2 regions of the Gordonia sp. BP-119 genome follow, and region 1 is predicted to be linked to the other one. Evidence: riboswitches for the same ligand, from Rfam matches in the RefSeq annotation. Region 1 holds a riboswitch; the other holds the start of a gene.
What was found. A riboswitch is a leader RNA that binds a small molecule or an ion and turns the genes downstream of it on or off. The one in region 1 is predicted to bind thiamine pyrophosphate.
Positions count from the first base shown of each region.

Region 2: another riboswitch for thiamine pyrophosphate. It lies ahead of JW364_RS08955 (TenA family protein); the one in region 1 lies ahead of thiC (phosphomethylpyrimidine synthase ThiC).

Region 1 is NZ_JAFFZF010000024.1:67,620-71,951, reverse strand. It holds gene thiD (bifunctional hydroxymethylpyrimidine kinase/phosphomethylpyrimidine kinase) at 63-983, opposite strand; gene thiC (phosphomethylpyrimidine synthase ThiC) at 983-2,671, opposite strand; TPP riboswitch at 2,679-2,768, opposite strand; gene JW364_RS14880 (GNAT family N-acetyltransferase) at 2,988-3,335, shown strand; gene JW364_RS14875 ((2,3-dihydroxybenzoyl)adenylate synthase) at 3,502-4,332, opposite strand, start outside.
Region 2 is NZ_JAFFZF010000011.1:35,269-39,600, reverse strand. It holds gene JW364_RS08965 (ABC transporter permease) at 1-489, opposite strand, end outside; gene JW364_RS08960 (ABC transporter substrate-binding protein) at 464-1,489, opposite strand; gene JW364_RS08955 (TenA family protein) at 1,486-2,196, opposite strand; TPP riboswitch at 2,184-2,278, opposite strand; tRNA gene JW364_RS08950 (tRNA-Tyr) at 2,434-2,514, shown strand; tRNA gene JW364_RS08945 (tRNA-Thr) at 2,632-2,704, shown strand; tRNA gene JW364_RS08940 (tRNA-Met) at 2,726-2,799, shown strand; gene rpmG (50S ribosomal protein L33) at 2,893-3,060, shown strand; gene JW364_RS08930 (fused (3R)-hydroxyacyl-ACP dehydratase subunits HadA/HadB) at 3,155-4,252, shown strand.

The DNA.
Region 1 (4,332 bases):
GACAACGCTCCCCGATGGCGCCGGTCGCCGTCGGGGAGCGTTGTCTGTTTCTCGTGTTCGCGTCAGTCCGCCGACCCGACGCCCACACGCCACAGCGGATTGACCGGACCGTGGCCGGCGCCCAGTGGATACGCAGCGGCCAGGCAGCGGGTCACCCAGTCCTTGCCGAAGCCGACCGCCGCGGGAACGTCGTGCCCGTGGGCCAGCGCGCATGCGATCGCGGCGGCGAGGGTGTCGCCGGCGCCGTGGTCATGCGGGGTGTCGATGCGTTCGTGGCTGAGCTCGATGAACTGGTCGCCGTCGTAGAGCAGATCGGGGGAGTGGTCCGAGCTTCGCAGGTGCCCGCCTTTCACCAGCGCCCAGCGCGGCCCGAGATCGAGCAGCGCCCTGGCCGCGTCGCGTTGCGACGCGGTATCGGTGACCTCGATCCCGGTGATCAGGCGAACCTCGTCCAGGTTCGGGGTCACCACCGTCGCGAGGGGAAACAGGCTGTGCCGCAGGGTGTCGAGTGCCGAGTCGGCGAGCAGCTGGTTGCCGTGCATCGACGCGCACACCGGATCGACCACCAGCGGAACGGATGTGTCCCGGCCGATACCGCTCGTGCGGCACTGCTCGACGATGGCCTCGATGATGGGCGCCGACGCGAGCATCCCGGTCTTCGCCGCGGCCACACCGATGTCACCGGACACGGAGTCGATCTGCGCCGCCACGGTCTGCGGTGAGATCTCCTCGAACCCGCTCACGCCCACCGAGTTCTGGACCGTCACCGCGGTCACCGCGACACACCCGTGCACCCCGAGCAGGGCGAAGGTGCGCATGTCTGCCTGTATTCCCGCGCCCCCGCCGGAGTCCGAACCAGCGATGGTCAGGACCCGTACCGGGGCCGTTCCGGGCGGTGACAGCGGGAGTCCCGTGTAGGCCTGTTCGTCGACCGTGCGCTGATTCGCGTCGACTGTGCGTCGTCGTGCGTCGTCTGTGCGCATCAGGCGCCGCCGGTCGTCTGGAGCGGGAGGTACACGCGGTTACCGGCCTCGGCGAACTCGGCCGACTTCGCGGCCATGCCCTCGGCGATAGTCCGGTCGATGTCGTCCGCGGTGACGAGACCGTGCTCTTCGGCGTACGCACGGACATCCGCCGAAATCCGCATCGAACAGAACTTGGGCCCGCACATCGAACAGAAGTGGGCCGTCTTGGCGGGTTCGGCGGGCAGTGTGTCGTCGTGGTAGGCGCGGGCGGTGTCGGGGTCGAGCGCGAGGTTGAACTGGTCGGTCCAGCGGAACTCGAAGCGCGCCTTGCTGAGTGCGTCGTCGCGCTCTTGTGCCCGCGGGTGGCCCTTGGCGAGGTCGGCCGAGTGGGCGGCGATCTTGTAGGTGATCACGCCGACCTTGACGTCGTCGCGGTCCGGAAGTCCTAGATGCTCTTTCGGAGTCACGTAGCAGAGCATCGCGGTGCCGGCCTGGGCGATCATCGCGGCGCCGATGGCCGAGGTGATGTGGTCATAGGCAGGTGCGATGTCGGTGGCGAGCGGACCCAGGGTGTAGAAGGGGGCCTCCTCGCACAGCTCCTCCTCCAGGCGCACGTTCTCGGCGATCTTGTGCATCGGGACGTGCCCGGGGCCTTCGATCATGACCTGCACACCATGCGATTTGGCGATCGCGGTCAGCTCGCCGAGAGTGCGGAGTTCGGCGAACTGGGCCTCGTCGTTCGCGTCGGCGATCGATCCGGGGCGCAAGCCGTCGCCGAGGGAGAACGTGATGTCGTAGCGGCGGAAGATCTCGCACAACTCGTCGAAGTGCGTGTACAGGAACGACTCCCGGTGGTGCGCGAGACACCAGGCCGCCATGATCGAACCGCCGCGCGAGACGATGCCCGTCACCCGCTTCGCGGTCAGCGGAACGTAGCGCAGCAGGACACCGGCATGGACGGTCATATAATCGACGCCCTGCTCCGCCTGCTCGATGACGGTGTCGCGATACAGTTCCCAGGTCAGCGAGGCGGGATCGCCGTTGACCTTCTCCAGCGCCTGGTAGATCGGAACCGTCCCCACGGGGACCGGCGAGTTACGCATGATCCACTCGCGGGTGGTGTGGATGTCGGCGCCGGTCGAGAGATCCATGATCGTGTCGGCGCCCCAGCGGGTGGCCCACACCATCTTCTCGACCTCGTCGGAGATCGAGCTGCGCACCGCCGAATTACCGATGTTCGCATTGACTTTCACCGCGAAGTTCTTGCCTATGATCATCGGTTCGGACTCGGGGTGGCGGTGGTTGGCCGGGATGACCGCGCGGCCGATGGCGACCTCCGACCGGACCAGTTCGGCGTCGACGCCCTCCCGGGCGGCGATGAACCGCATCTCGTCGGTGATGATGCCGGCACGCGCCCAGGCCAGCTGGGTGCTCGCGCCGTCGATCGGGTCGGGCCGATGCCAGCTGTCGCGGGTGGGGGTGAGGCCCTTCTCGACGTCGATGTGCGCCGCCGTATCGGTGTAGGGGCCGGAGGTGTCGTAGACGTCGAGGTGTTCGCCGTTGGTGAGCTGGATTCGACGCTGCGGCACACGCAGGTCGTCGACGGCGAGGTAGTGCTTGGCGCTGCCCTCGATCGGGCCGAGGGTCAGGAACCCGGAATCGGCGGGTGCGCTGCTGTTGCGGGTGGTGGATACACGTGTGCCCATGGCTGGTCTCCCTACGCCGGCATTACCCGGACAGGTTCGAGCGGTCGGCGACCGCCCGTCGCCATCTCAGCCCTCGGTCATCGTGAGAGCCCCCGCGGTGTAGTTGTCGTGCGTCCGCCACCCTACAGCGCGGAGTTCGTTCGGGTCGTAGGGGTGCGCGCGACCGTCTCGATGTGCGACGACCGGACGATCGGGGTCATCAGTTACGGTTCCGTAAGGTACCGTGTGACCCGGATCACAAGCGGGGCCTATGCCGAGGTTCGGACGGCACATGTCAGTGGTCCGATGTCCACGATCAAGAGGTGAGGAGGGTCGGGTGCTACGCAAGCATCGTCAGCGACCACCACAGTCGGCGAAGTCGATCCTGCAGCAGATCTCGCAGGTGGTGCACAATCCCGACCGCGACCGGTTCGAGCTGTGGGTCGCCGGCGACCTGGTCGGCGTGCTCGGCTATTCGACCGAGACGGTCGACGGTCAGACCACCATCACCGTCCTACACACCGTGCTCTACGACGAGTACACCGGACATGGTCTCGCCACCCGACTCACCCGCACCGTCGTGCACTTCACCCGCGAGCAGGGCGCCCGCCTGCGGCCCGTGTGCACCTTCACCAAGCACTATCTCGACGGCCATCCCGGGATCGTGACCCTCGCGCCGGTGTGATCCGAAGGTAAGCCTCGGCGGCTCCGGAACATTCCTCGCCGGACCCTTCGAGGCTCGTCGCTATCGCTCCTCGCACCTCAGGGAGCAGGGGTTATGCGCTTCCTTGGGATTATGGTGCGGTGGTCGCGCTCCTCGCGCCGGTGTGAGGAGCGGGCTCCGACTCGGCTCAGCCTGCCGACGGCTCCGACAGCAGTGTCTCGCGGAGCACCTTTTTGTCGATCTTGCCTACTGCGGTGACCGGGAGCGTGCGCACGACGCGGACCACGTCGGGCAGTTTGAAGGAGGCGAGTCCGCGGTCGGCGAGGAAGGTGCGGATCGCGGCCAGCTCGAGTGGTCGGGCCGGGGGGTGTTCGTGCGAGAGCACGACTGCCGCACAGATCTTCTCACCGAGCGCGTCGTCGGGCAGCCCGACCACCGCGACCTGCCGGACCGAATCGTGGGCGAGGAGGTTCTCCTCGACGTCGTCGGCGGCGACGTTCTCCCCGGCGCGCACGATGGTGTCCTTGATGCGGCCGGTCACGGCCAGGTGCCCCGACGGCAGCCGGGTGACCTTGTCCCCGGACCGGTAGAAGCCGTCCGGCGTGAAGGACTTCTCGTTGTGCGCCGTGGCGCGGTAGTAACCGCGGATCGTGTAGGGCCCCCGCACCAGCAGTTCACCTTCTTCCCCGTCGGGGACATCGGCTCCGCCCTCGTCGACGACCCGCACCTCGTCGAGCTCCGACATCGGTGCCCCTTGCACTTGGTGCACCAAGTCACGCGGGTCGTCGGTCCGGGTGTAGCAGATCAGCCCCTCGGCCATGCCGAAGACCTGCTGGACGACGGGGCCGAGGGCCGCGTCGAGGGCGACGGCGTCGGACTGTGCCAGCTTGGCGCCGCCCACCTGCAGCAGGCGCAGGGAGCTGATGTCCGCCGGCTCCCACTCGGTCGCCGCGCACCAGAGTTGCGCGAGCGCGGGGACGAGCGCGGTCACCGTGACGCGGTGCCGCTCGATGAGGTC
Region 2 (4,332 bases), on a different contig from region 1:
CATGCTGCGCATCAGCGCGCCGGCCTCGCGGTCGGTGGCGGCGAATCCCTCGATCAGGCCGATCGCCACCGGAAAGAACGTGACCAGGGCGATGACCAGCACCTTCGGGAGCAGGCCGAAGCCGAACCAGATGATCATCAGCGGTGCGATCGCGATGATCGGCAGGGTCTGGGAGGCGACGAACAACGGCACGAACGCCCGTCGCAGCGCCGGCGAGAAGTCGACGACGATGGCCAGCAGCCAGGCCAGGACCATTGAGACCGTGAACCCGATCAGGGTCACCTGCAGCGTCGCCGCGGCGTGCACCCCGATCTCCGCGCGGTGCGACCAACCCTGCGCGACGACGCGCGACGGCGACGGCAGCACCTGCGGCCGGATCCCGCTGACGTCGACGTAGACCTGCCAGACCGCCACCAGGACGACCACCGCGACGAGCGCGGGCGCGATGCGACGCAGGCCGGTGCTACCGAGGGGTGTCGAGGTAGTCATTGGTGAAGTACGTCGACCAGTCCGGCTCGGTCGTGAGCGGCGCCCCGTCCGGGCCGGTCAGCAGACCACTGCGGTACAGGAACCCGGAGTTCCCGGCCCACTGTTCGAGCGTCTGTCGCCCGACCCGGCCGTCGGCGTCCTTCATGTACTGACCGGCGAGCATGCGCTGGCTCTCGAACACCAACTGCTCGTCGTTGAACGCACCGGGGTTGGCGGCGAGGAGGTCGCGGGCCGCCGCGTCCGGGTCGTCGGCCGCTGCCTGGTAACCGCGCTGCAGCGCCGTCACGAAGGCCGCCGCGCGGTCCGGGTTGTCCGCCAGCCAGTCCTCGTTGGCGTCGACGACGATCGCGTATGCCTCCGGGAATCCGAAGTCGGTGTAGTGGAAGTACCTCATCGGGGTTCCGCGATGCTCGGCCTCGATGCCCTCCCACGCGAGATAGGAGACGGTGAAGTCGGCCTGACCGGAGTAGACCGCCTCGTATGCCGAGGTCCCGAGGGTCACCGAGGTGAACTCGCCGGTGCCGCCGTCGTTTCGGATCACCTGCTCGAGGGTCTTCTCCTCGCCCGGGTCGCCGAAACCGGCGTATGTCTTCCCGTCGAGGTCCTTCGGGCTCGTGATGTCGCGGCGATCGGCGCGGACACCGATGCCGGTGGCCCACTTCTGCAGCGGCGCGAACACGGAGATGGTGTGCGCGCCCGATGCCCGCGAGAAGGTCGACGAGTTGTGGGTGCTGATCCCGAACTCGGCGTTGCCCGCGTCCACGATGGTGTCCACGGCGGTGTTGTTGTACGGCAGGATCTCGACGTCGAGTCCGGCCTCCTCGAACCAGCCGCGCTGCTGCGCCACGAACAAGCCCGTGTGGTTGGTGTTCGGGGACCAGTCGAGCGCGAATCGGATGCTGCCGTCCGAACCGGCGCCCGAACCGCACGCGGTGATCGCCGACGACGCGACGACCGCGGCGGCGAGCACGGTGAGGAGGCGGCGCGCGCGGGCGCTCATGCGGCGGGCCACGGTTGCGGGTTCAGCGCGGTGTCCCAGAACAGAAGCTCGAACCGGGTGGCGACGGTGAACGCCGTGGCCATCGCGGCCCGCTCCCGCTCGCCGGCGTGCGCCGCGGCCTCGTCCACGAGTTCCCTTGCCCGCGAGGCGGATTCCTGGAATTCCGGGGCGTCGTAGGTGGTCACCCACTGCGCGTAGGGGTGGTTCGGGTCGGCGGCGAGCACCTGGGCGGCACTCGCGGCCAGGGCCCGGCCGACTTCCGCGTAGATCCAGAAGCAGGGCAGGGCCGCGGCCGCGCCGACCGCATACGACTCGGTCGCGGCGACGGCCGTCAGGTAGGACACGTACCCCAGGCACGCCGGCGACGGCTCGGGTTCGCCCTCACGCGGAGGCAGCTGGCCGCCGTTGAGCAGGTCGCCGTGGAGCGCCGACTCGACGGTGGCCGCGGTGGCCGACGAGTTCGCCCAGAACCCCGCGGTCTGCGGGTCGGGGGACTTCGACGCCAGGATCGCCAGCGCCTTCGCGTACCCGGCCAGGTACAGCGAGTCCTGCTCCATATAGGTGCGGAACACCTCGAGTGGCAGCGTCCCGTCGCCGAGCCGCCGCAGGAACTCGAGGTCGTCGATCGCCGTCCGCAACCCCTTCGTCTCCTCCCAGAGGTGGTCGGAGAATCGGCCGGAGACCGGCAAGTGCGCATGCACAGACATGACATCCCTTCGTCAGCATTACCTGGACAGGTTCTCGGGTCTCATCTCAGCCCCGCGTCGCGGAGCACCCCGTGTCAGAACGCAGCCACAGTAGCAGGAGTGGGGGTCGCAGTGGGACGCCTGTGCCACGACCATGTCCCGGCCTGTTGACCAGCCGGTTTGCGCGTTGATGCGGTGTTCGTTGTATTCTTCACGGCGTTGTTCGTACGGCCGTCACGGTGGCCGGAAGAGCGGCACGGCAGGTTGCCCGAGCGGCCAAAGGGAGCGGATTGTAAATCCGTCGCGCAAGCTACATAGGTTCGAATCCTATACCTGCCACAGCGTGGTCCAATCTCGCGAAACTGCTCTACAGACGGTCTCCGACCAGCGATTTGTCTAGCGCAGACGCGAGTGTGTAACCTCGTTAAGGCTCTCGGGCACAACCGCCCGGGGCACGCCCCCTTAGCTCAGTCGGCAGAGCGTTTCCATGGTAAGGAAAAGGTCGACGGTTCGATTCCGTCAGGGGGCTCGCTGGACGAGAAGTCCGCGGGGCGGTGTAGCTCAGCTGGTTAGAGCGCACGACTCATAATCGTGAGGTCGAGGGATCGAGTCCCTCCACCGCTACACATCGGGTCCGACCGGAACCGAGCGCAAGGGTCGCAAGCCCTGAGGGAACTTCCGAACCCGACCACGTACCACCCGAAAGAAGGCAATCAAGTGGCCTCCTCAACAGATGTTCGCCCCAAGATCACCTTGGCCTGCGAGGTGTGCAAGCACCGTAACTACATCACGAAGAAGAACCGCCGCAACGATCCCGATCGCCTCGAGATCAAGAAGTTCTGCCCGAACTGCGGCAAGCACCAGGGGCACAAGGAATCGCGCTGACGCCGTCGTCGGCCGTTTCGAAGTACCACCAGCAGCGGGCTGCCTCTCGATGAGGCAGCCCGTCTTGCTGTGTCGGCCGAAGGAGTAGAGCTCAATGTCACAGGTAAGCGGAGCCGAGATCCAGGATCGTCCGGACGAGGCGTCGAACGGTGGCGCGAAGCCGACCCCCGACGAGATCGCCGCCCACACCCAGAGCCTTGTCGGCTTCCATTACACGGTCGACGACTATTACGAGATCGGCCGCGAGGAGATCCGTAAGCACGCGATGGCGGTGCAGGATGCGCACCCGACCCACTGGAGCGAGGAGGGCGCCCGGGCCTTCGGTCACGACCGCCTGATCGCCGCGCCGACCTATGTGTCGGTGCTCGGGATCATCGCCCAGCGCAAGCTCTTCGAAGACGTCGTCACCGGCTACGACATGTGGCAGATCATGCAGACCGACCAGCGGCTGGTCTACCACCAGCCGATGAAGGTCGGGGACCGCCTGATCTGCGACGTCTCGCTCGAGTCGTTCCGGCACGTGAGCAGTCCCGAGATGATCGACCTGATGGTCACCAAGAACGTCATCTGGAACCAGCACGACGAGCCGGTCATGACCACGTGGACCTCCCTGGCCGCGCGTCCCGGCATGGACGTCGACCCGGAACTCGAGGCCTCCCTCGACCACGTGATGATCAAGGTCGACGCCATCGGCGAATCCGGGCACACCGTCGAGCCGAAGGCGGGTCGCTACGACCTCCCCGACCCGACGCAGTCGCCGGGCGCCTTCGGTGCCGTCGACTTCGACACGCTCACGGTGGGTCAGGAACTCACGCCCAAGCGCTACCTGTTGACGCGCGGCAATCTCGCGAACTATGCGGGCGTGGCCGGCGACCCCAACCCGATCCACTTCTCCGACCACGTCGTGAACGCGGCCGGCATGGACGACGTCGTCGCGCACGGCATGCAGACGATGGGGCTCGGCGCGAGCTTCGTCTCCGAGTTCATCGGTGACCCGGCGGCTTTCTGCGAGTACAACGTGCGCTTCACCAGCCCGGTGTACGTCCCGGCCGACGACAGCGCGGCCGTCGACTTCACCGGCAAGGTGAAGTCGCTCGATCCCGCGACCCGCCGCGGGACCATCGCCATCACCGCCAAGCAGGGCGATCGCCGCATCTTCGGACGCGCGCAGGCCGTCATCCAGTTCAACTGATCGACCGGTCGCGAGCCGTTCGGGCGGCTCACGGACGGGTGGCGTGTACGGTCGTCGGGGGAGCGGAGGCGAGCCCGTTT